Regions from separate parts of the Eoetvoesiella sp. genome, predicted to be linked through region 3. Evidence: predicted binding sites of a transcription regulator. Region 3 holds the regulator's gene; each other region holds the start of a gene.
The links. The regulator LexA, encoded in region 3, represses DNA repair genes until DNA is damaged. The targets are predictions, from matches to a motif close to ACTGTATNNNNATACAGT.
Positions count from the first base shown of each region.

Region 1: a site for LexA is predicted at 2,547-2,564, ahead of VNT00_RS04175 (PA0069 family radical SAM protein). Genes of this name have one in related genera too.
Region 2: a site for LexA is predicted at 2,793-2,810, ahead of recA (recombinase RecA). Genes of this name have one in related genera too.

Region 1 covers NZ_DATMGA010000014.1:169,305-176,826, reverse strand. Annotated here, with positions in the region: gene VNT00_RS04195 (hypothetical protein) at 1-29, shown strand, start outside; gene VNT00_RS04190 (DUF2789 domain-containing protein) at 168-428, shown strand; gene VNT00_RS04185 (MFS transporter) at 438-1,673, opposite strand; gene VNT00_RS04180 (cupin domain-containing protein) at 1,726-2,391, opposite strand; gene VNT00_RS04175 (PA0069 family radical SAM protein) at 2,579-3,649, shown strand; gene VNT00_RS04170 (GNAT family N-acetyltransferase) at 3,842-4,363, shown strand; gene VNT00_RS04165 (nitrate reductase subunit alpha) at 4,617-7,522, shown strand, end outside.
Region 2 covers NZ_DATMGA010000009.1:55,159-62,680, reverse strand. Annotated here, with positions in the region: gene VNT00_RS01765 (MFS transporter) at 1-294, opposite strand, end outside; gene VNT00_RS01760 (sensor histidine kinase) at 539-1,981, opposite strand; gene VNT00_RS01755 (response regulator transcription factor) at 1,974-2,696, opposite strand; gene recA (recombinase RecA) at 2,892-3,977, shown strand; gene recX (recombination regulator RecX) at 4,018-4,626, shown strand; gene VNT00_RS01740 (LysR family transcriptional regulator) at 4,644-5,576, opposite strand; gene metE (5-methyltetrahydropteroyltriglutamate--homocysteine S-methyltransferase) at 5,839-7,522, shown strand, end outside.
Region 3 covers NZ_DATMGA010000018.1:55,234-62,755, reverse strand. Annotated here, with positions in the region: gene VNT00_RS06035 (AraC family transcriptional regulator) at 110-1,096, opposite strand; gene lexA (transcriptional repressor LexA) at 1,364-2,011, shown strand; gene lon (endopeptidase La) at 2,171-4,651, opposite strand; gene clpX (ATP-dependent Clp protease ATP-binding subunit ClpX) at 4,799-6,112, opposite strand; gene clpP (ATP-dependent Clp endopeptidase proteolytic subunit ClpP) at 6,223-6,885, opposite strand; gene tig (trigger factor) at 6,886-7,522, opposite strand, start outside.

The DNA.
Region 1 (7,522 bases), on a different contig from region 3:
AGTGGCTGCGAAACGCCCATAAGCAATAAACCGGCCACGAAACATGGCCAAAGGCGCCATGACGAGGCATGCAACGGGGTATGGTATATAGTGCGCTGAACGACCTGCTGCGTTACTTTGTCGCTTTACCCATCAATTTCTTGTCAATCCGATCCAGGAGAACAACTATGGACGACACGACCCCGCGCATGACCAATCTGTTTCTTCAGCTCGGACTCGACGCCGACCCGGCGGCCATTGCGCAGTTCATCGCTACCCACCAGTTGCCAGCCGACGTCGGGCTGGCGGACGCGCCATATTGGAACAACGCCCAGCGGCAATTCCTGACCGAGGAAATCAAGGAAGATGCAGAATGGGCGATCGTGGTAGACCAACTTAACGAGTCCCTACACGAAGATGCCGTCAAGGCCGGCACGAGCCATAAATAATAAGAAGGCTTACCCTTGTTCCGCGAACGCGGACGACTTTTTGCTCAAAGCCACCGCAAGCGCCACGACCGCCAGGGCCAGCGGCACGAAGGACACCCAAAGCACCATGTCCCACCCATAAGCGCTAAGCAAGCCTCCCGAAGAGAAAGACCCCAGGGCCATCAAGCCGAAGACGATGAAATCGTTGAGGGACTGAACCCGTGTCTTTTCCTCCGGCCGGTGGCATTCCAGAACCAGCGCCGAAGCGCCAAGGAATCCGAAGTTCCAGCCCAACCCAAGCAGGATCAGCGTTGCCCAGAAATGCGCAATGTCGATGCCCGCCAGCCCCACGGCAGCGGAAAGCCCGGTCAGCAGCAGGCCCACGGTCGCTACTCGCCCCGCCCCGAAGCGCTTGATCAAGCTGCCCGTAAAAAAGCTTGGCCCGAACATGGCGATGACATGCCATTGCAGCCCCACGTTAGCGGACTCCTGCGAGTGGCCGCACATGTGCATCGCCAGCGGCGCTGCCGTCATAAGGAAGTTCATCAGCAAATAAGCAACCGCGCCGCTGATGACCGCGGCAATGAAGCGCGGCTGCCGCGCAATCATCGCAAGCGGCCGGCCTCCCGCCAGATCTGCCGGGCTGGGCATGGGCAGGCGAACGCCCAGCAGAATGAACGCCGACACCGCGGCGACGGCGCCTTGTGCCAGAAACGTGGCGGCGAACATATAGGGCGGCCATAGATTCATCGTCCAGGTCACAAGCTGGGGACCCACGACCCCTGCCACGACACCTCCGGCCATGACCAGCGATAATGCGCGCGCTCGCCGGTCCGGTGCTACGCCATCGGCCGCCGCAAAGCGGAAGGACAGCACCACGGCCGCGTAGGCTCCACCAAAGAACGTCGCCAGGCAAAACAGCCAGAACCAGCCCATGACAACGGCAAGCATGGCCACCAGCCCGGCCAGCACACCGGCCCCGGTTCCGGCCAGGAAGGCGGTTCGCCGTCCGTGCCGCCTGGCAACCGCCCCCGCGGGCAAGGTGCACACCGCCATCCCCACCACGAAAATCGAAATAGGCAGGGTGGCCAGCATGGGCGAGGGAGCCAGCATGTCGCCGACAATGGCGCCGGTGGCATAGACCACCACCGAGTTCGCGCCGGCCAGCGCCTGCGCAATGGAAAGTCGCCAGATGTTTCCGCTCTGGATTTTTACGGGCAGCTCGTCCGAAGCGTCGCCCATCGTACCTATATTGTTTTCTGCCATGAGTGTCAAAGTAATTTGAAAAGCCCTTCGTAAAAGGCAGGATAGCTCACATTCAAGGTCGGTGGCTCATAGCAAGATGTCCGATCTTGAGATAAATGGTTGCGCCGGCATTGCCCGCAACGAAGCCGGGATAATGGCCGGGCGGCAGCCGAATCCAGCTGCCGCAGTCATACCGCTGCTCGCCTTCGCTCAAGCTGCCTTCGACTACCAGCATTTCCGCGCCGTCCACGAAGCCATTGAAAACAAGGGAGCCAGGCGTCAGGCGCTCCATGGAAACCTGCTCGCCCGGCCCCTCGAATAACGGGCAGGATTCGCGCCCATGCTCTGCCACCCAAAGAGAGGAATCCCGGGTATTGATGCGCACGCTGCGGCGCTCGCTTTCGGACATTTGCCGGAGCTTGACGAAGATGACAGCCCCCTCCTCGCTGAAGGGTTGGTGGCTGGAGTCTGGTGGGCTGCGCATATACCAGCCTGCCGGATAATGCGCATCTCCTTCTGAGAAGGTACCTGCCAGCACGAGAATTTCTTCGCCACCCGGATGATGGTGGCGCGGGAAATAAGAGCCCGGCTCATAGCGGACAATGCTGGTCGCCCGGGCTTTTTCACCACCCACCCGATCCAGCATGACACGTTCAACACCCGACTGCGGCGAGCGCACCCACTGGTACTGGGACGGCGCCACGACGGCGCGAAGCGAAAAATCGGCATTGATAAGCATGGGCTCGTTTGAACTGGCGAGGGAATCCTTGCTATTTTAGTTGAGCCGGTACCGCCCAACGTCGACCGCCCGCCGGGCATTATTTACCGCAAGTTCCTGTCGCAATGGCAAGGTATTTACATTTTGATCCTGCATCGTCGACGGCATCACGATATACTGTTTATTTATACAGTAATTTGCAAACACCATGCAGCCAACCCCAATCAAAGGCAGGGGCAGCGTTTCGAACAAAACGTCCCGTTTCGAGCAGCTTCAGCGCGCATCGTTCGATGACGAATGGGATAACGCCGACCTGGAAACCATGCCCAAGCCGGCTACGACGGTTTCCATGGAGAAAGCCAAATCCATCATCGCCCGCAACGATTCGCCGGATATTCCTTTCGACCAGTCCATCAATCCATACAGGGGGTGCGAACACGGCTGCATATACTGCTACGCGCGTCCCACTCATGCGTATCTAAACCACTCGCCCGGACTGGATTTCGAAACCCGGCTCTACGCCAAGGGCAATGCGGCCGACTTGCTGCGCAAGGAATTGTCCAACCCATCCTACACGCCCAAGCTAATCGCCCTGGGCGCGAACACCGACCCCTATCAGCCGATAGAGCGGCGGCTGCGGATCACGGCTTCGATTTTGGCGGTCATGGAAGAATTCAACCATCCCGTCGCCATTACCACCAAGTCGGCATCCGTGACCCAGGACATCGAAGTGCTGGCCCGAATGGCCGGCAAGAATCTGGTTCGCGTCTTCATGTCGGTGGGATCGTTGGACAGAACCATCGCCAGAACGCTGGAGCCGCGCGCCAGCACGCCGGGCGCGCGGCTGGAAGCCATCCGGGTGCTGAGCGAAGCCGGCATTCCCACGGGCGTGATGGTCGCGCCCGTCATTCCCTTCCTTACCGACCACGATATGGAAAAGATTCTTTTCACCGCGAAAGACGTGGGGGCGAAAAGCGCCGCGTACGTCTTGTTGCGGCTGCCTTCGGAAATTGCCGACCTGTTTCGCGAATGGCTGGCCGCGCACTACCCCTTGAAGGAGGCCCATGTCATGAACCTGGTCAAGCAGATGCGTGGCAGCAAAGTCTACGACTCCGATTTCAGAACCAGGATGAAAGGAACCGGCGTATTTGCCGATCTTCTCGAGCAGCGTTTCAAGAAGGCCTGCTCCAAAGCGGGGCTGAACCAGGCCCGGCATCCATTGAACACCGCTCTTTTTTCCCGCCCGCCCGAGGAACACCCTCAACTGACGCTGTTTTAGCGTCTTGTCGGCATTTGACGACAAGACCGGCGCGTCACTCAATGTCTCAACAATTCAGACGCCATGAAGTGGATCTCGCGACGCCGCCAGCCACATGTTGATGGTTCAGCCTCCAATTTCACGACAAGAAACCGATCCGGCAACAAGCGAACCTTCGCATCATAAAATAGCCGAAATTGTGGAGAGCCACCTATGCAGATGATCCAATGCACGGAAGAGCGGCACGCCGCCGCCATTCTGGAAATACTCAACCACGCCATCGCTCATTCGACCGCCCTGTACGACTACAGGCCCCGTCCCGCCTCCACCATGAAGGACTGGTTCGAAACCAAGCGCCGCAACGCCTTTCCCGTGCTTGGCTTCGAAGACGAACACGGCAAGCTGCTGGGGTTCGCTACATACGGCACCTTCCGCGCCTGGCCCGCCTACAAATACAGCGTCGAGCACTCCATCTACGTTCATCATGAGTGCCGGGGCATGGGCCTGGGCAGGCGGCTTCTGGCCAGCCTGATCGAAGAAGCCGGCGCCCGGGACGTGCATACGATGGTGGGCGGCATAGACGCCGCCAATGAAGCCAGCATCGCCCTGCACCAACACCTTGGCTTCCAGCCCGCGGGCACGATCAAAGAGGCCGGGTACAAATTCGGCCGCTGGCTGGATCTGGTTTTCTACCAGAAAATCCTGAGCTCACCGTCGCATCCGACTGAAGACTAGCGCTGCGCGCCGTCGGGAAAATTATCGATTGCCTTTCAAATGTAAGTAGATGCTGCCAGGTTGATCAAGTTCAAGATGTCAGCGTATCATGGGCACGACGCTGGATCACCGAAAAAGGAAACGCTGCGGCCTTCCCATGCTTGCCGCGCTTTTCATGCCCAAGCCTCTTCAGCAACAGGAAGCTTTCTATGGTCTGCCTGCATTGCATTTCAAGCGCGGCCGCCGTCCCCGGCGGTATTTCGGAGAATCGCCCATGAGCCACTTCGTCGACCGCCTCAAATACTTCTCGACTTCCAGGCCCCAGTTTTCCGAAGGCCATGGCATGACGATCCAGGAAGACCGCAAATGGGAGGACGCTTACCGCAAGCGCTGGCAGCACGACAAAATCGTGCGCTCCACCCACGGCGTCAACTGCACCGGGTCCTGTTCCTGGAAAATCTACGTCAAAAGCGGAATCGTCACCTGGGAAACGCAGCAAACCGACTACCCCCGCACCCGCCCCGACATGCCCAACCACGAGCCCCGCGGCTGTTCGCGCGGCGCCTCGTACTCGTGGTACCTGTACAGTGCCAATCGCCTCAAGTACCCACTGGTGCGTAGCGCGCTGCTGCGGCTGTGGCGCGAAAAACGCCGCACGCTTTCCCCGGTGGACGCCTGGGCCGCCATCGTCGGCGACGCTCAGGCGCGGGCCTCGTACACGCAGCGCCGCGGCCTGGGCGGCTTCGTGCGCTCCGACTGGAACGAAGTCAACGAACTCATCGCCGCGGCCAACATCCATACCATCCAGCGCCATGGCCCCGACCGCGTCGTCGGCTTCTCGCCCATCCCGGCGATGTCCATGATCTCCTACGCCGCGGGCAGCCGCTATCTGTCGCTCATAGGCGGCGTCAACCTCAGTTTCTACGACTGGTATTGCGACCTGCCGCCGGCTTCGCCGCAAACCTGGGGCGAGCAGACCGACGTACCCGAATCGGCCGACTGGTACAACTCCACGTTCATCATGATGTGGGGCTCGAACGTCCCGCAAACCCGCACGCCCGACGCGCACTTCATGACCGAATCGCGCTACCGCGGCACCAAAGTCGTTTCCATCTTTCCGGACTACGCCGAGGGCGCCAAGTTCGGCGATCTATGGCTGCACCCCAAGCAGGGCACCGACTCCGCGCTCGGCCTGGCCATGGGCCACGTCGTTCTCAAGGAATTCCACGTTCCGGGCAAGTGCGACTACTTCATGGATTATTGCCGGCGGTTTACCGACATGCCCATGCTGGTGCGCGTGGTCAAGCAGGGCGACCACTACGTTCCCGAACGCCTGCTGCGCGCGGATGAATTCGAGGACGCGCTCGACCAGAAAAACAACGCCGCATGGAAAACCGTCGTCTTCGACGAATCCAGCGGCAAGCCGGTGGCGCCCGTGGGCTCCATCGGATTCCGCTGGGGCCAGAAGGAAGGCGGCGACGCGGGCAAGTGGAACCTCAAGCAGGAAGACGCGCAGGGCAACGCCATCCGCCCCCTGCTGTCGCTGGTCAACGGCCACGACGCCGTCATCGACGTTGCCTTCCCGTATTTCGGCAATGTGGAGCAGACCCATTTCACGCACACCGGCCACGCCAGCGTATTGCCGCGCCGCATCGGCGTGCGCAAGGTCGCAACACGCAACGGCGAGACGCTGGTCGCCACCGTATACGACTTGTTCATCGCCAACTACGGGGTTGATCAAGGCCTTGGCGGCCCCAACGTCGCCGCCAGCTTCGACGACGACGTGCCCTACACGCCCGCCTGGCAAGAGCGAATCACCGGCGTCAACCGCCACGAAGCCATCGCGGTGGCGCGCGAGTTCGCCGACAACGCCCTCAAGACCGAGGGCAAGTCCATGGTCATCGTGGGTGCGGGCCTGAACCACTGGTTCAATATGGACATGAGCTACCGCGCCATCATCAACCTGCTCGTCATGTGCGGCTGCGTCGGCAAATCGGGCGGCGGCTGGTCGCACTACGTGGGCCAGGAAAAGCTGCGGCCGCAAACGGGCTGGCTGCCACTGGCCTTCGCCACCGACTGGCACCGCCCGCCGCGCTTCATGAACAGCACGTCGTTCTTCTATGCCCATACCGGCCAGTGGCGCTACGAAACCCTGAAAATCTCCTCGCTGCTGTCGCCGCTGGCCGAAAACGGCCAGTACGCCGACAGCCCCATCGACTACAACGTCGCAGCGGAGCGCATGGGCTGGCTGCCGTCGGCGCCGCAGCTCAAGACCAATCCGCTGGAACTGGGCCGAGCCGCCGCCGGCAAGGATGCCGCGCAGTTCATCGCCGAGGGGCTCAAGGACGGCTCCATCGAAATGTCCTGCACCGACCCCGATGCCCCCGAAAACCATCCCAGGAATATGTTCGTGTGGCGCTCCAACCTGTTGGGGTCGTCCGGCAAGGGCCACGAATACTTCCTCAAGCACCTGCTCGGCGCCGAGCACGGCGTGCAGGGCAAAGACCTGGGAGCCAGCGCGCAGGGCCTGCCGCGCGAAGTGAAGTGGCGCGACCCCGCCCCTCAGGGCAAACTCGACCTGCTGGTCACGCTCGATTTCCGCATGTCGACCACCTGTCTGTACTCCGACATCGTGCTGCCCACCGCCACCTGGTATGAAAAGGACGACATGAATACGTCCGACATGCATCCCTTCATCCATCCCTTGTCGGCCGCCGTCGACCCGGCCTGGCAATCGAAAAGCGACTGGGAAATCTACAAGGGCATTGCCGAAACGTTTTCCCGGCTGGCCGAGGGCCGCCTGGGGGTCGAGCGCGACATCGTGCTGTCGCCGCTGCAGCACGACAGCCAGGGCGAAATCGCCCAGGACGATGCCGCCGACTGGGGCAAGGGCCAATGCGAACCGATACCGGGCAAAACCATGGCCAGCGTTGCCCTCGTAGAGCGGGACTACCCCAACACCTACAAGAAGTTCACCTCGGTGGGGCCGCTGCTGGATTCGCTGGGCAATGGCGGCAAGGGCATCAACTGGGACACCACCGAGGAAATCGAATTTCTTCGCAATCTGAACCGCAGCGTCGCGCAGGAAGGCGTGTCGCAGGGACGCCCGCAAATCCTCACCGCCCTGGACGCGGCCGAAGTCGTGCTTTCGCTGGCCCCCGAAACCAATGGCTCGGTCGC
Region 2 (7,522 bases), on a different contig from region 3:
CAGGACGCCGACCAGGAAGGTCGACAGGCCCATGATCAGGATGGTGATGAGAAACGTGTATTTGCGCCCGACCATGTCGCCCAGCCGGCCGAACACCAGCGCGCCGAAAGGACGCACGGCAAAGCCCGCGGCGAAGGCCAGCAGGGCGAAGATGAAGCCGGCCGTCGGGTTGACGCCGGAAAAGAAGTGCGCGGCGATGATGGCGGCCAGCGAACCGTACAGATAGAAGTCGTACCACTCGAAAACAGTGCCCAGCGACGAAGCGAAGATGACGCGTTTTTCTTCGGCCGTCATGGGGCGGTTGGTGGCGGCGGGTGCGCCGTTGGCGTGCTGCGGGCGCGGCGGAACTACCGTGCTGGATGAACTCATGTTGTCTCCTCTAAGGGATGGAACCTGTAGGCAGGCTTTGTGCTTTTGCTTTGGTTGTCCGCCTATCGGGCGGGGTAGGCACACAGTAGAAAACGTCGCTGACAGCAAACTGACGTGTGGCTGCCCGGATGTTATTTTTATGTAAAAATAGTAACTAATTATTATAATTCTATGTTGGAAAGCTTATCCGCAAGCACGTCGTTCCGGGCTGGCCGTTGCGCTGGCCCGGCTCTGCGAAGGCAATCGTGGCGCCGTGCTGTTCGGCGATTTCCTTGACGATGGCCAAACCCAGGCCGCTGCCGTCCACCGAGGTGCCGAGTATCCGGAAAAAACGATCGAATATCTGCTCACGGTACTCAGCGGGAATGCCGCTGCCCGAGTCCTCCACCTCGAGGCAAGGCGCGGGCGAATGGCCGACGCGCACGGTGACCCAGCCGTTTTCCGGCGTATAGAGCAGGGCGTTGTCGATGAGATTGCCCAGCATTTCGTCCAGCATCAGCGAGTCGCCGGCTATCCATACCGGGCCGGAGGCCGGCTCGAATCCCAGGTCGATGTTCTTGAGCATGGCCTGTTCGACCCAGCGGGCGGTTTGCGCTTGCGCGAGGGTATTGAGGTCGATGCGCTCGCTGGCATGGCGGGCGGGATTATCGACGCTTTCCGCGCGGGTCAGCGCCAGAAGCTGGTTGACCAGGCGCGTGGCGCGCTGCGATCCCTTGACCAACTGCTTCAGGCTGTCGTCGAGCTTTTCGGTGCTGTGTTCGCGCAGCGCAAGTTCGGCCTGCGTGCGCATGCCCGCCAAAGGCGTTTTCAACTGGTGGGCGGCGTTGGCGACGAACCGCCGCTGGGCTTGCGTGCTGGAGGCCAGGCGATGCAGCAAATCGTTCATGGCGGTGAGCAGCGGCGTGATTTCGGCGGGGGCCAGATCCTGTTCGATGGGCGAGAGATCGTTGGGCCGCCTGGCGCGTATGCGTTCCTGCAGCAGGGTCAGGGGTTCCAGGCCCTGCGTGAGCCCCAGCCCTGCCAGCAGAGCGGCCAGGGGCAGGACGATGAGCTGCGGCGTAAGCATGCCGGTCAATATTTCTTGCTGGAGGATGGCGCGCCTTTCGTTGGTTTGCGCGACGACGGTCAGGAAAGGGGTGCCGTTCGCGTCCTGGCCGCCCCAGGTGTAGGCGATGCGGACGCTTTGGCCGTCCAGGCTGTCGTTGAGGAAGCGGATCTTGTCTTTTTCGTAGGCCCAGTTGTCGGGCAGGGGGATGTGTGCGGTGCCGGCCAGCGAATGGCCGTTCGCGTCGCGGATTTCCCAGCGCGTGGGTTGCTCGTCTTCGCCGCGGAACACCGTGAGCAGGGTGGGCGAGAGCGAGAATCCGCCGTCGATGCGCGATTGCTCGATTTCGTGCTTGAGCGCGCGCAGGTGGTCGGTGAGCGTGCGGTCGTAGGGCGCGTTGGCGATGTTCTGCGCGATGAAGTAGGTGATGACGATGCCGATGGTCCACAGCAGGAAAAGAGGGCCGAACATCCAGATCAGGATCTGGCCCATCAGGCTTTTGTTGCGCGGGCGGCGCGCGCCACCCGCGGGCGCGGCGGCGCTGGGGGAATCGGGAGTGTCAGGCATTGAGCTTGGGCGGGATGGCGCTGGCGGGCGAACCGGTTTCGCCTTGCGAATTGTCGGGTTCCAGGCAATAGCCCAGCCCGCGCACCGTGACGATCTTCGCGCCGCTGGGCTCCAGTTTTTTGCGCAGTCGGTAGATGTAGACTTCGATGGCGTTGGTGGTGACCTCTTCGCCCCATTCGCACAGCAGGTCGACGAACTGGTTCTTGCTGATCATGCGGCCGCAGCGCGACAGGAATATTTCGAGCAGGCTGGTTTCGCGCGCCGAGAGTTCCAGGGGCTGGCCGTCGATACGGGCCGTGCGTCCGTTGAGGTCGAAGCTGAGCCGCTTGTGCCGCAGCAGCGTGGTGCTGTTGCCGGCGCTGCGGCGGGTCAGGGCGCGCACCCGGGCCTCGAGTTCGGACAGCGCGAAAGGCTTGGCCATGTAGTCGTCGGCGCCCAGATCCAGGCCCTTGACCCGCTGTTCGACGGTGTCGGAGGCGGTAAGTATGAGCACGGGCAGGGCGCTTTGGCGCTGGCGCAGTTGGCGCAGCACGGACAGGCCGCTGGTTTGGGGAAGGTCGAGGTCCAGGATGAGCAGATCGAAGGCTTGCAGCTGCAAGGCGGAATCGGCGCTGGAGCCGTCGTGCACCACGTCGACGGCATAGCCGTCGTAGCGCAGTGAACGGGAAAGTCCATCCGCAAGAATACTGTCGTCCTCGGCGATTAGAATACGCATGTCGGGCTGGCTGGCACAGGCAATGGTTGATGTCGGCCATTCTGGCATGCGGTTTTGGCGCAGGTCTAGTAAGGGTAAACGAGAAATATTGCTTTATCTGTGTATTTATACAGTATAATTTGGTGTGATAATTAACAGAACCGGGGTCGGGCTCCCGGTTCAAGCATTTACTACTCTTTAGCCAAGGATTCCTCAATGGACGACAAAACTAGCAAAGCCGCCGCCGCCGAACGCAACAAGGCGCTTGCTGCCGCCTTATCCCAAATCGAAAAGCAATTCGGCAAAGGTTCGGTAATGCGCTATGGCGACAACCAGGTCGAGCACGACATCAAGGTCGTGTCCACCGGTTCGCTGGGGCTCGATATCGCCCTGGGCGTGGGCGGCCTGCCGCGCGGCCGCGTCATCGAAATCTACGGGCCCGAGTCGTCTGGCAAAACCACGCTCACGCTGCAGGTCATCGCCGAAATGCAAAAAATCGGCGGCACTTGCGCGTTCATCGACGCCGAGCACGCGCTCGATGTCCAGTACGCCTCCAAGCTGGGTGTCAATCTGTCCGACCTGCTCATTTCCCAGCCCGACACCGGCGAGCAGGCCCTTGAAATCACCGATGCCCTGGTGCGCTCGGGCTCCGTCGACCTCATCGTCATCGACTCCGTGGCCGCCCTGGTGCCCAAGGCCGAAATCGAAGGCGACATGGGCGATTCCCTGCCGGGCCTGCAGGCCCGCCTCATGAGCCAGGCCCTGCGCAAGCTTACCGCCAACATCAAGCGGGCCAACTGCATGGTCATTTTCATCAACCAGATCCGCATGAAAATCGGCGTCATGTTCGGCAATCCCGAAACCACCACCGGCGGCAATGCCCTCAAGTTCTATTCCTCCGTCCGCCTCGACATCCGCCGCGTCGGCTCCATCAAGAAGGGCGACGAGGTCGTCGGCAACGAAACCCGCGTCAAGGTCGTCAAGAACAAAGTGGCGCCGCCGTTCAAGCAGGCCGAGTTCGACATCATGTATGGCGCGGGCATTTCGCGCGAGGGCGAAATCATCGACCTGGGCGTCCAGGCCAACATCGTCGACAAGGCCGGCGCCTGGTTCAGCTATGGCGGCACCCGCATCGGCCAAGGCAAGGACAACGCGCGCGAGTACCTCAAAGAGCATCCCGAAATGGCCATCGAAATCGAAAACCGCGTGCGCGAGCAAACCGGGGTCATCGCCCGCGCCATGACGGTACCTGCCGATTCCAACGCCTCCGACGATTCGCTCGAAGACGAGCTCGCCGAATAAGGCTGGGGCTGGGGCAAAAGGTTCGGGCAAGGCGGCGCATATGGGCTGGCACGATTCCCACGGCAGCTTCGGGGCCCGTCGGCGCGGCCGCCAGTCCGGCGGCGGGCAATCCGACTCCGACGATGGGTTCGAGCAAATGTCGCCCGCTCCCGCCCAACAGTCAACGGCCGGTGCGCCGGTTTCTGCGGCCGCCAGGCCCAACGGCCCGTCCCTAAAAATGCGGGCTGTGGGCTTTTTGTCGCGGCGCGAGCATTCGCGGGTCGAGCTGGCGCGCAAACTGGCCGCCCATGTCGACCCCGCCAATCCTCAAGAGCTCGAAGACGTGCTCAACGAGCTCGAGCGAGAAAACTGGCTTTCCAATACGCGCTTCGCGCAAAGCCTGGTGCATCGCCGCGCTTCCCGAAAAGGCGCGGCCCTGGTCGTGCAAGAACTGCGCCAGCACGGCCTGCCCGACGAGCACATCGCACAAATACGTAGCCAATTGCAAGAAACCGAGCTCGAGCGCGCCCGGGAGGTCTGGCAGCGCAAGTTCAACCGCGCGCCTGCTGATCGCGCCGACTATGCGCGGCAGTTCCGTTTCCTGGCCTCGCGCGGGTTCTCTCCCGATTGCCTGCGGCGCATATTGGGCGAGCTCGACGATTCCCGGTAAAGCCTTCATAGGGGCTGCTACCGTCCGCGTTCCTCGCGCACAGCCTTGATGCCGTCGAGGGTCTTGAAGCAGATCTCGCGGGCCTTGGCCATGAAGGCCTGCAAGTAAGGGGCGTCGGCGTCTTCCAGCCGGACAGCGGCGTACAGGGTGCGCCACACGCCATGTTCGCCCAAGTGGCATATGCGCAGCCAGCCCTGGTCCAGGTATTCAGTCAATGCCCAATTGGGCAGGGCCGCCACACCGCGCTGGCTGGCCACCAGTTGCGCAATGATCGGGGTCAGCTCGGCCTTGCGAATGCTGGCTGGCTCTACGCCCGCCGGATCCAGAAACGCCGTGTAGACATCCAGGCGCTGCTTGTCCACCGGGTAGGTAATCAGAACCTGGTCGGCCAGTTGCTCGGGCTGTATGTATTTGTATTGGGCCAACGGGTTGGCGGCTGCCACGGCTAGAACCAATTCGTAGCGGAACAGCGGCAGGTACTTGACCGCATCCAGGGCTTGCGGGTCCGAGGTGATCACTACATCCAGATCGCCGCGAAGCAGGGCGGGAAGCGGGGCAAACGAAAATGCCGCCGAAAGATCCAGGGTGACGTCCGGCCAGTCCTGCCTGAACGAGTCCAGGGACGGCATCAGCCATTGAAAACAGGAGTGGCATTCGATAGCCAGGTGCAGCCTTCCCGTGCGTCCCGCCGAAAGGCGCTGGAGTTCCCTTTCGGTTGCCTTGAGCTTGGGCAGTATGTCGTCGGCCAGCGCCAGGATGCGCAGCGCGGCGGTCGTCAGGCGGGCGGGGCGGGTGCGCCGGTTCAGCAAGGGGGTTTTCAGGCGCACCTCCAGGTCGCGCAACTGATGCGACAGCGCCGACTGCGTCACATGCAGGCGTTCGGCGGCGTCTTGCAGGCTGCCGGCTTCACGAATGGCGGTCAGGGTTTCAAGATGGCGGATTTCCAGCATGGCTCTGTGTTGCGAATAATCGCAAGTGAATTATTGATGTCGAAAAGGGCAAGGCCCCGTTCCGGATCCAGTCCCCCGCCTGAAGCCAGGTTCCGGCCCGGCGCCAAAAGCCTGGGCCTCAGGCCCGCGCCGCAGAGCCTGTGACCGGCGATCCTTAGCATGAGAATAACTCATTTTATAAATGTTGTATTTGATTTTGATTCATTAGCCACAGGTAGCACAATAATAACCACTAGAAATTTTCAACCATTTTGGATTTAGTGTGAGTATTTTTCATAATTTAGGTTTTCCCCGCATCGGCGCTCAGCGTGAACTGAAATGGGCGCTTGAAGCGTATTGGGCGGGCAAGAAGTCGCGGGACGAACTGCTGGAAGTGGGCCGCGAATTGCGCGCCCGCCATTGGGCCGTGCAGGCGCAGGCGGGTTCGGCGTTTGTGCCGGTGGGCGATTTCGCCTGGTACGACCATGTATTGGAATGGTCGACGCTGATTGGCGCCGTGCCGCCGCGCTTCGCCCAGCCTTCCGGCGAGCCCGTCGATCTCGATACGCTATTCAGGATGGCGCGCGGCCGCGCGCCGAGCGGCACGCCGGCGGCGGCCTGCGAAATGACGAAGTGGTTCGATACCAATTACCACTACATCGTGCCCGAGCTGGTGCCCGGCCAGACCTACCGCCTTGCCCGCGAGGATTTGTTCGAGCATATCCGCGAGGCCGCCGCGCTCGGCTACAAGGCCAAGCCCGTCATTCCGGGCCCCCTGACCTGGCTGTGGCTGGGCAAGGGCGATGCGTTCGCGGGCGGCGCCCAGGACGAAGGCAAGCTGGCGCTGCTGGATGCGCTATTGCCCGTGTATGTCGAGGTGCTGGTTCGCATCGCTCAACAGGGCGTGGAGTGGGTGCAGATCGACGAGCCCATTCTGGGCCTGGACTTGCCCCAGGCCTGGAAGTCCGCATTCGCCCGGGCTTACCAGGCCTTGTCAGGGGCCGGCGTCAATCTGCTTCTTGCCACGTATTTCGAAGGCCTGAAGGGCAATCTCGAACTGCTTGGCGAACTGCCGGTGCAAGGTGTGCACGTGGATCTCGTGCGCGCCCCGGGGCAACTGGCCCAGGTGGTGGCGGCGCTGCGCCCCGACCAGGTATTGTCGGCCGGCGTGGTCAATGGCCGCAATGTCTGGCGCACCGATCTGGACAAGGCGCGGGAGGCGCTGCAGCCCGTCAGGCAGAAGCTGGGCGAGCGCCTTTGGCTGGCGCCATCGTGCTCCTTGCTGCATGTGCCGGTCGATCTGGCTGGCGAAAAGGAATTGGATGCGGAGTTGCTGGGATGGCTGTCGTTTGCCACGCAAAAGCTCGATGAAGTGGCCTGGCTGGCGGCTGCGCTGGAAGGCAACGTCGATGCCAAGGTGCAACAGGCGCTGCAGACGCAGCGCGAGGCGGTGCGGGCGCGCGCGCAGTCCGAGCGCATTCACAACCCCGTCGTGCAAAAGCGCCTGAGCGAATCGGGCCAGGTGCCGCGCAGCCGTGCGCCGTTCGTCCGGCGCATCGAACGACAACAGCAGCGCCTCGGACTGCCGGCCTATCCCACGACGACCATAGGCTCGTTCCCGCAGACGCCCGAGATCCGCTCCTTGCGGCGCAACTGGCGGGCAGGCCAGTTGGCGGACGCCGCCTACGAAAAAGCCATCCGCGCCGAGATCGAGCACGTCATACGATTCCAGGAAAAAATCGGACTCGATGTCCTGGTGCACGGCGAGCCCGAGCGCAACGACATGGTCGAGTATTTCGGCGAGTTGCTGGCCGGCTTTGCCTTTACGCAGAACGGCTGGGTGCAGAGCTACGGTTCGCGTTGCGTGAAACCGCCGCTTATTTTCGGCGACGTGTCCCGTCCGGCGCCGATGACGGTGGCGTGGTCTGCGTACGCGCAGTCGCTGACCGGCAAACCGGTAAAGGGCA
Region 3 (7,522 bases):
GTGCCGGTTGTTTTCGTAATGATGAAAGGACTGCGATGCGGCGACTATCGGCTTTCGGCCAATTGCTACGGTTCCTGGCCAGAATGTGCCGCCAAGCCCAAAGAGGATCTTAGAGTATTGATCGGGCGCGAGTCTGTGATGGCGACTCGCCGAAGCGGCGGCGGTACCGCAGATGGAATTCGCCAAGATGGTTGAATCCGCATTCAAGCGCGGCTTGCACTATCGTGGTATCGGACATGGTGCCGTTGCGCAATAGCTCGTGCACGCGCTGCAAACGCAACTCCATAAGATAGCGCATGGGCGTCGTCTGACCTGCGCAATGGAAGGCGCGCGACAGGGAGCGGACGCTGCAACCGACTGCCCGCGCAACATCCAGCAGGGCAATCGACTCTCGCCAATGCGCCTCCATATACGCGCAAGCACGACGATACTCGCGCGGCACGAGAGGAGCCGGGCTACGGTGCAGTTCCTCGCTGTAGTTATGACGGGCTGAGTTCAATAAATGCAATACCAGCACGTCCTCCAGCCCTCCCGCAAGCCTGTCCGGCAAGCAAGACTCGGAATCGGACAAGCTTGCAATCAAATAGGTCAACAGATCCATCCAGCGTTGCGACGCGGCTCCTTCGAGAGCATTGGCACAGAATCGCACCGGCTTCGTCCCTTGGTGCCCCAATAGCTCCCAGCACAGCGCATCGATCCGATGCTGCGAAAAATTCAGCTTCAAGACCTCGGCCTGCCTGCTGTACCGGAAAACAGGGCTATCTCCTTCGACAGCCAGCACCGAAGATCCAGGACCTCCCCCCGATTCGCCAGTGCTATTACGTTGCAGCATACGCCCGGCAAGGACGGTGGTGACAAGCAGCGAGCCACCCAAACCTTCCGGGCAAACCTCGATATCGTGGCCATAACCCAGCATGGATAACGCTAACGGCCCCCACTTCGCTGTATGGACGCTGACCGTGCCGCATGTGTTTTTGTGCGATGAACTGAGCTTCCAGGAAAAAGGGGCGTATAGCCGTTCGATGACGGAGCGAGCGGCATCAAGATCCTGCGTTTGCATCAAAAGATATTTCGCGGGAAGTCGCTGCGACGGCATGTTATGCACCTGGCTGTCCAAGAACCAAAGCCGGCAAATGCGGCCTCTAAGCTGGAAAGTTTTTTACTATTATGTCAATAATTTTTCATAAATGTCAATTAATTCGCTTTTATCTTTTTATTGACGAAACCGATGCCCATGGGAAGGTCCGGACTTACCCCGCAGGAAACTCCACTTCAAGTCTCGACGGAAAGCCTTGCATTTCGGTATCGCTTGCGGCAGAATCATGACTGTACAAATACACAGTCACCGTATATCGCGCAAACCATGGCCACCAAGCTTACCGAGCGTCAGCAGCAAATCCTGGATATCATCCGCAGCGAAATCCAGCGTACCGGCTTTCCGCCCACGCGAGCCGAAATCGCCCGATCCTTGGGCTTCAAGTCGGCCAACGCCGCCGAAGACCACCTCAAGGCCCTGGCGCGCAAAGGCGCCATCGAACTCACCGCCGGCGCATCGCGCGGCATCCGCCTGGTGGGCGAGCCCGCCGCTTCCGCACCGCCGCCCTCTCCCAGCCTGCTCGAACAGCTTCTTTTGCCCATCGTGGGCCGTGTCGCGGCCGGCAGCCCTATCCTGGCGGCCGAGCATGTCGAACGTGAAATCGGCGTCGAGCCGGCGCTTTTCAGCCAGACCCCCGACTACCTGCTGCGGGTGCGCGGCCTCAGCATGCGCGATGCCGGCATTCTCGACGGCGACCTCCTCGCCGTCAAAAAAACCGCCGAGGCCCGCAACGGCCAAATCGTGGTCGCCCGCATCGGCGACGAAGTCACGGTCAAAAGGCTGTCCAAATCGGGCAGCCAAATCCAGCTCCTGCCCGAGAACCCCGATTTCTCTCCAATACTCGTCAGCGCCGGCGACGACTTCTCGCTGGAAGGCATTGCCGTCGGCCTTATCCGGACCACGCCGCTGCACTAACTAGCCAGTGGCGGCCTGCAACTTCGCAGCTCCGCCACCTTTTACCGTGCTTCCACCTGTCTTCCAATAAAAAAACGCCTCACAACCGGTGTTAAATCGGTCGTGAGGCGTTTTTACTGTGTCCCAAGGGGTTGAGGCAGGCCTGGCCTGCCTGCCGTCTTAGTGCTTCATGACTCCTTCGGAGGAAGAAGGCTCATCCGTCTTTTTGGCGTTGGCCACCGACTCGGCGGCCAGCCGCGCGACTTCCTCGTCGGACAACGGTGTGGGCATGTGCTGCAGCGCCACTTCCAGAACCCGGTCGATCCAGCGCACCGGAATGATTTCGAGGTGGTTCTTGACGTTGTCGGGAATCTCGGCCAGATCCTTGACGTTTTCCTCGGGAATCATCACGGTCTTGATGCCGCCGCGGTGCGCCGCCAACAGTTTTTCCTTGAGGCCGCCAATGGGCAGGACTTCGCCGCGCAGGGTGATTTCGCCCGTCATGGCGACGTCGGAGCGCACCGGGATTCCGGTAAGCGCCGACACCATGGCCGTGGTGATGGCAATACCCGCCGACGGACCGTCCTTGGGGGTGGCCCCTTCGGGAAAGTGCACGTGCAGATCGCGCTTTTCGAATGCGGTATTGGCAATGCCCCAGCGCTGAGCCCTGGAGCGGACCACCGTGCGGGCCGCCTCGACCGATTCTTTCATGACGTCGCCCAGCGAGCCGGTGCGCAGCACCACGCCCTTGCCCGGCATGTCGGCGACCTCGATGGTGAGAAGATCGCCGCCCACTTCGGTCCAGGCCAGGCCGGTAACCTGCCCCACCTTGTTCTCTTTTTCGGCCATGCCGAAATTGTAGCGGCGCACGCCCAGGTAGTCGGCCAGGTTCTCGGCGGTGACGACCTCGGCCTGGCCCGGCTCGACGACGGCCCCTTTGCGGGCACGGACAGCCGATGCGGAGGGATTGGTTTCGAGCGTCTTCTTGACGACCTTGCGGCAGATTTTGCTCATTTCGCGCTCGAGCGCCCGCACGCCCGCCTCGCGGGTGTAATAGCGCACGATATCGCGAATCGCCGACTCCTCGATCTGCATCTCGCCTTCGCGCACACCGTTGTTCTTCATGAGCTTGGGCAGCAGATGGTCGAACGCGATATGCACTTTTTCATCTTCGGTGTAGCCCGAAAGACGAATGACTTCCATGCGGTCGAGTAGGGCCGGCGGGATGTTGAGCGTGTTGCTGGTGGCCACGAACATGACGTCGGACAGATCGAAATCGACCTCGATGTAGTGATCCTGGAACGTGTGGTTTTGTTCCGGATCGAGCACCTCGAGCAGCGCCGAAGACGGATCGCCGCGGAAATCGGCGCCCATTTTATCGATCTCGTCGAGCAGGAACAGCGGATTGCGAACCGCCACCTTGGACATGTTCTGCAGGATCTTGCCCGGCATGGAGCCGATATAGGTGCGGCGATGGCCGCGGATCTCGGCTTCGTCGCGTACGCCGCCCAGGGCCATGCGCACGAACTTGCGGTTCGTGGCGCGGGCGATGGACTGCCCCAGCGAGGTCTTGCCCACGCCCGGAGGCCCCACCAGGCACAGGATGGGCGCCTTCAGCTTGTCGACGCGCTGCTGCACGGCCAGGTATTCGATGATGCGTTCCTTGACCTTTTCCAGGCCGTAGTGATCGGCGTTGAGCACTTTGTCGGCATTGGAAATGGAATTGTTGATGCGGCTTTTCTTGCGCCACGGCAGGCCGATGAGCGTATCGATATAGTTGCGCACCACGGTGGCTTCGGCCGACATGGGCGACATGAGCTTGAGCTTTTTAAGCTCGGACTCGGCCTTCTTGAGCGCTTCCTTGGGCAACTGGGCGGCCTGGATCTTTTTTTCGAGCTCTTCGATGTCGGCGCCTTCTTCGCCCTCGCCCAGTTCTTTCTGGATGGCCTTGACCTGCTCGTTCAGGTAGTAGTCGCGCTGGCTTTTCTCCATTTGCTTCTTGACCCGGCCGCGAATGCGCTTCTCGACCTGGAGAATGTCGATTTCGGACTCGAGTTGCGACAGCAGATTCTCGAGGCGCTCGGAGGTGCCGGTGATTTCAAGCATTTTCTGCTTTTGCTCGAGCTTGAGCGGCAGATGCGCGGAAATGGTGTCCGCCAGGCGGCCGGCATCGTCGATGCCGCTCAGCGAGGTGAGGATTTCCTGGGGGATTTTTTTGTTGAGCTTGACGTATTGCTCGAACTGGGTGACCACCGTGCGGCGCAGGGCCTCGGATTCGGCACCCTGCTGGCCGTCGGGAGCGACCGGCGAAACATTGGCCGTGAAATGCGTTTCGGCCTCGGTGACGCTATTGATGCGGGCGCGCTGCAGGCCTTCGACCAGCACCTTGACCGTGCCGTCGGGCAGCTTGAGCATTTGCAGAATACTGGCAGCGCAACCGATGTCGTAGAGATCGTCGGGCGTGGGGTCGTCCTTGCTGGCCGATTTTTGCGCCACCAGCATGATGTTGTTGCCCGCCTCCATGGCCATTTCCAGCGCCTTGATGGAACGGGGACGGCCGACGAACAAAGGAATCACCATGTGCGGAAACACCACCACATCACGCAAGGGCAACAGGGGCAAGTCCATGGCTTCGGAAGAAAGAATCGGGCTCGCAGGCATAGAAATTTCCTTAAAAAACGCTGCTTTAGAAACGAAAGGGAAGCTTGAGCCTCCCTTTCGTATTGCTACATACCGGTGTACTTGGCGACGATGTGGAAAATTTCAAGGTGTCGCATCGATAAACCCGTTTATCCAGAAAGTGAATCCTTAAGCGGCGGCGTCCTTCAGCTTGGGCACGTCGGACTTTTTATTGCCGGACGGCGACTCTTGTGCTTCGTCGTCGGCGTAAATAAGCAGGGGAACACCCTTGCCCAGGACGGCGTTTTCGTCGAGAACCACTTGTTTGACATTCTTCAGGGAAGGAAGTTCATACATGGTGCCAAGCAAGGACTGCTCGACGATGGAACGCAGGCCGCGAGCGCCTGTGCGCCGCTTCAGGGCGCGCTGCGCAATGGCGGAAAGCGCCGCCGGACGCACGTCAAGTTCGACGTCTTCCATTTCGAACAGCTTCTGGAACTGCTTGATCAGGGAGTTCTTGGGTTCGGTAAGGATGCGAACCAGGGTTTCTTCCTGCAGTTCTTCCAGAGTGGCAACCACCGGCAAACGCCCGACCAGTTCGGGGATGAGACCAAACTTGATGAGGTCTTCGGGTTCGACTTCGGCGAACAGCTCGCCCACGCCCCGTTCGGACTTGGCATTGACCGAGGCCGAGAAACCGATGCCGGATTTTTCGGTGCGGTCGCGGATGACCTTGTCCAGTCCGTCGAAGGCGCCGCCGACGATGAAGAGGATATTGGTGGTGTCGACCTGCACGAAGTCCTGGTTGGGGTGCTTGCGCCCGCCCTGCGGAGGCACCGAGGCCACCGTGCCTTCGATGAGCTTGAGCAGCGCCTGCTGAACGCCCTCGCCCGAAACGTCGCGGGTGATGGAGGGGTTGTCGGACTTGCGCGAGATTTTATCGATTTCGTCGATGTAGACGATGGCCCGCTGCGCTTTCTCGATGTCGTAGTTGCAGTTCTGCAGCAGCTTCTGGATGATGTTCTCGACGTCTTCCCCGACGTAGCCCGCTTCGGTCAGCGTAGTGGCGTCGGCCATGACGAAGGGAACGTCCAGCATGCGGGCCAGCGTCTGGGCGAGCAGCGTCTTGCCCGAACCGGTGGGCCCGATGAGCAGGATGTTGCTTTTGGAAAGCTCGACTTCGTCGCCCTTGACTTCGCCATAGCGGATCCGCTTGTAGTGGTTGTAGACCGCCACAGCCAGATTGCGCTTGGGAGTGTCCTGGCCTATGACGTAGCCGTCCAGGAAAGCCTTGATTTCCTGCGGCGTGGGCAGTTCGTTGCGAATTGCATCGCGAGCCGCCTCTTGTGTTTCCTCGAGAATGATATTGGTGCATAGATCAATACATTCGTCGCAGATGAACACATCGGGCCCAGCAATCAATTTACGAACTTCGTGCTGGCTTTTATTGCAAAACGAGCAGCGCAACACCTTTTCGTCTGCTGATCCTTTTTTTTCAGGCATAAAACTCTTCGATGATTCCGTAAAACAGGACGGCCCATGGGAGCCGGCCCGCCAAGTAATAAAGGAAAGGCGCACGCTAGAGGCAGGCGCTGCGCCAACCTGCCGGCGTCTTACGCCGGTGTTTCAGCGGCGCGGGAAACCAGAACCTTGTCTACCAAACCATACGATACCGCATCTTGCGCCGACATGAAATTGTCGCGCTCGGTGTCGAGAGCGATGCGCTCGATGGGTTGGCCGGTGTTGCTGGCCAGGATGCCGTTGAGGCGCTCGCGCAGGTCGAGGATTTCGCGGGCCTGGATCTGGATGTCGGAAGCCTGGCCCTGCGCACCGCCGGACGGCTGATGGATCATGATGCGCGAATTGGGCAGTGTATAGCGCTTGCCTTTGGCGCCCGCCGACAACAAGAACGCGCCCATGCTGGCGGCAATGCCCGTGCACAGCGTGGATACGTCGGGCTTGACGAATTGCATGGTGTCGTAGATGGCCAGGCCCGCATAGACCGAGCCGCCCGGCGAGTTGATGTACAGCGAAATGTCTTTGTCCGGATTTTCCGATTCGAGGAACAGCAATTGCGCCACGACCAGATTGGCCGACTGGTCGTTGACCGGTCCGACAAAGAAAATGACCCGTTCGCGCAACAGGCGCGAGTAGATGTCGTAAGAACGTTCACCGCGACCCGACTGCTCGACCACGATGGGCACATAGCCCAGGCTGGTTGGCGTTACCGAGTCGCCGCCATACATCGAAGCATAAAAATCCGTGAATCGCTGCATTTATGCAGTCCCCATAAGTTCTTCAAACGCTACTTTTTCGTCGTTGACCTTGGCCTTGGACAGAACGTGATTGACGACGTTTTCTTCCAGGACGATGGCTTCGATTTCGGAGCGGCGTTGACGATCGGAAAGATAATAGGCCACAACCTGGGCCGGCTGCTCGTAGTTTTGCGCCAGATCTTCGATGCGCGCGCGCACCTGTTCGGGCTTGGCCTTGAGGTCGGCGCTGTTGACCAGTTCGGACACCAGCAGGCCCAGGCGCACACGGCGCTCGGATTCGGCGCTGAAGGCTTCGGGCGGAATGGGCATGGTGTCGGCATTGGGCATGCCACGCTGCTTGAGCTCTTCGCGGGCGGCGGCAACGCGGTTTTGCGTGTCGCTTTCGACCAGGGCCTTGGGCACGTCGAACGTGCAGGCGGCCGCCAGAGCGTCCATGACGCTGGTCTTGGTGCGGGCCAGGGCGCGGGCCTTGGCTTCGCGCTCGATATTGGAACGGACGTCTTCGAGCAGCTTCTCGACATTGCCTTCGGCCTGGCCGAGTTCCTTGGCAAACGCTTCGTCGACCTCGGGCAGGATGGGCTCGGACACTTCCTTGACGGTGATGGCGAATTCGGCCTTCTTGCCGGCCACTTCCTTG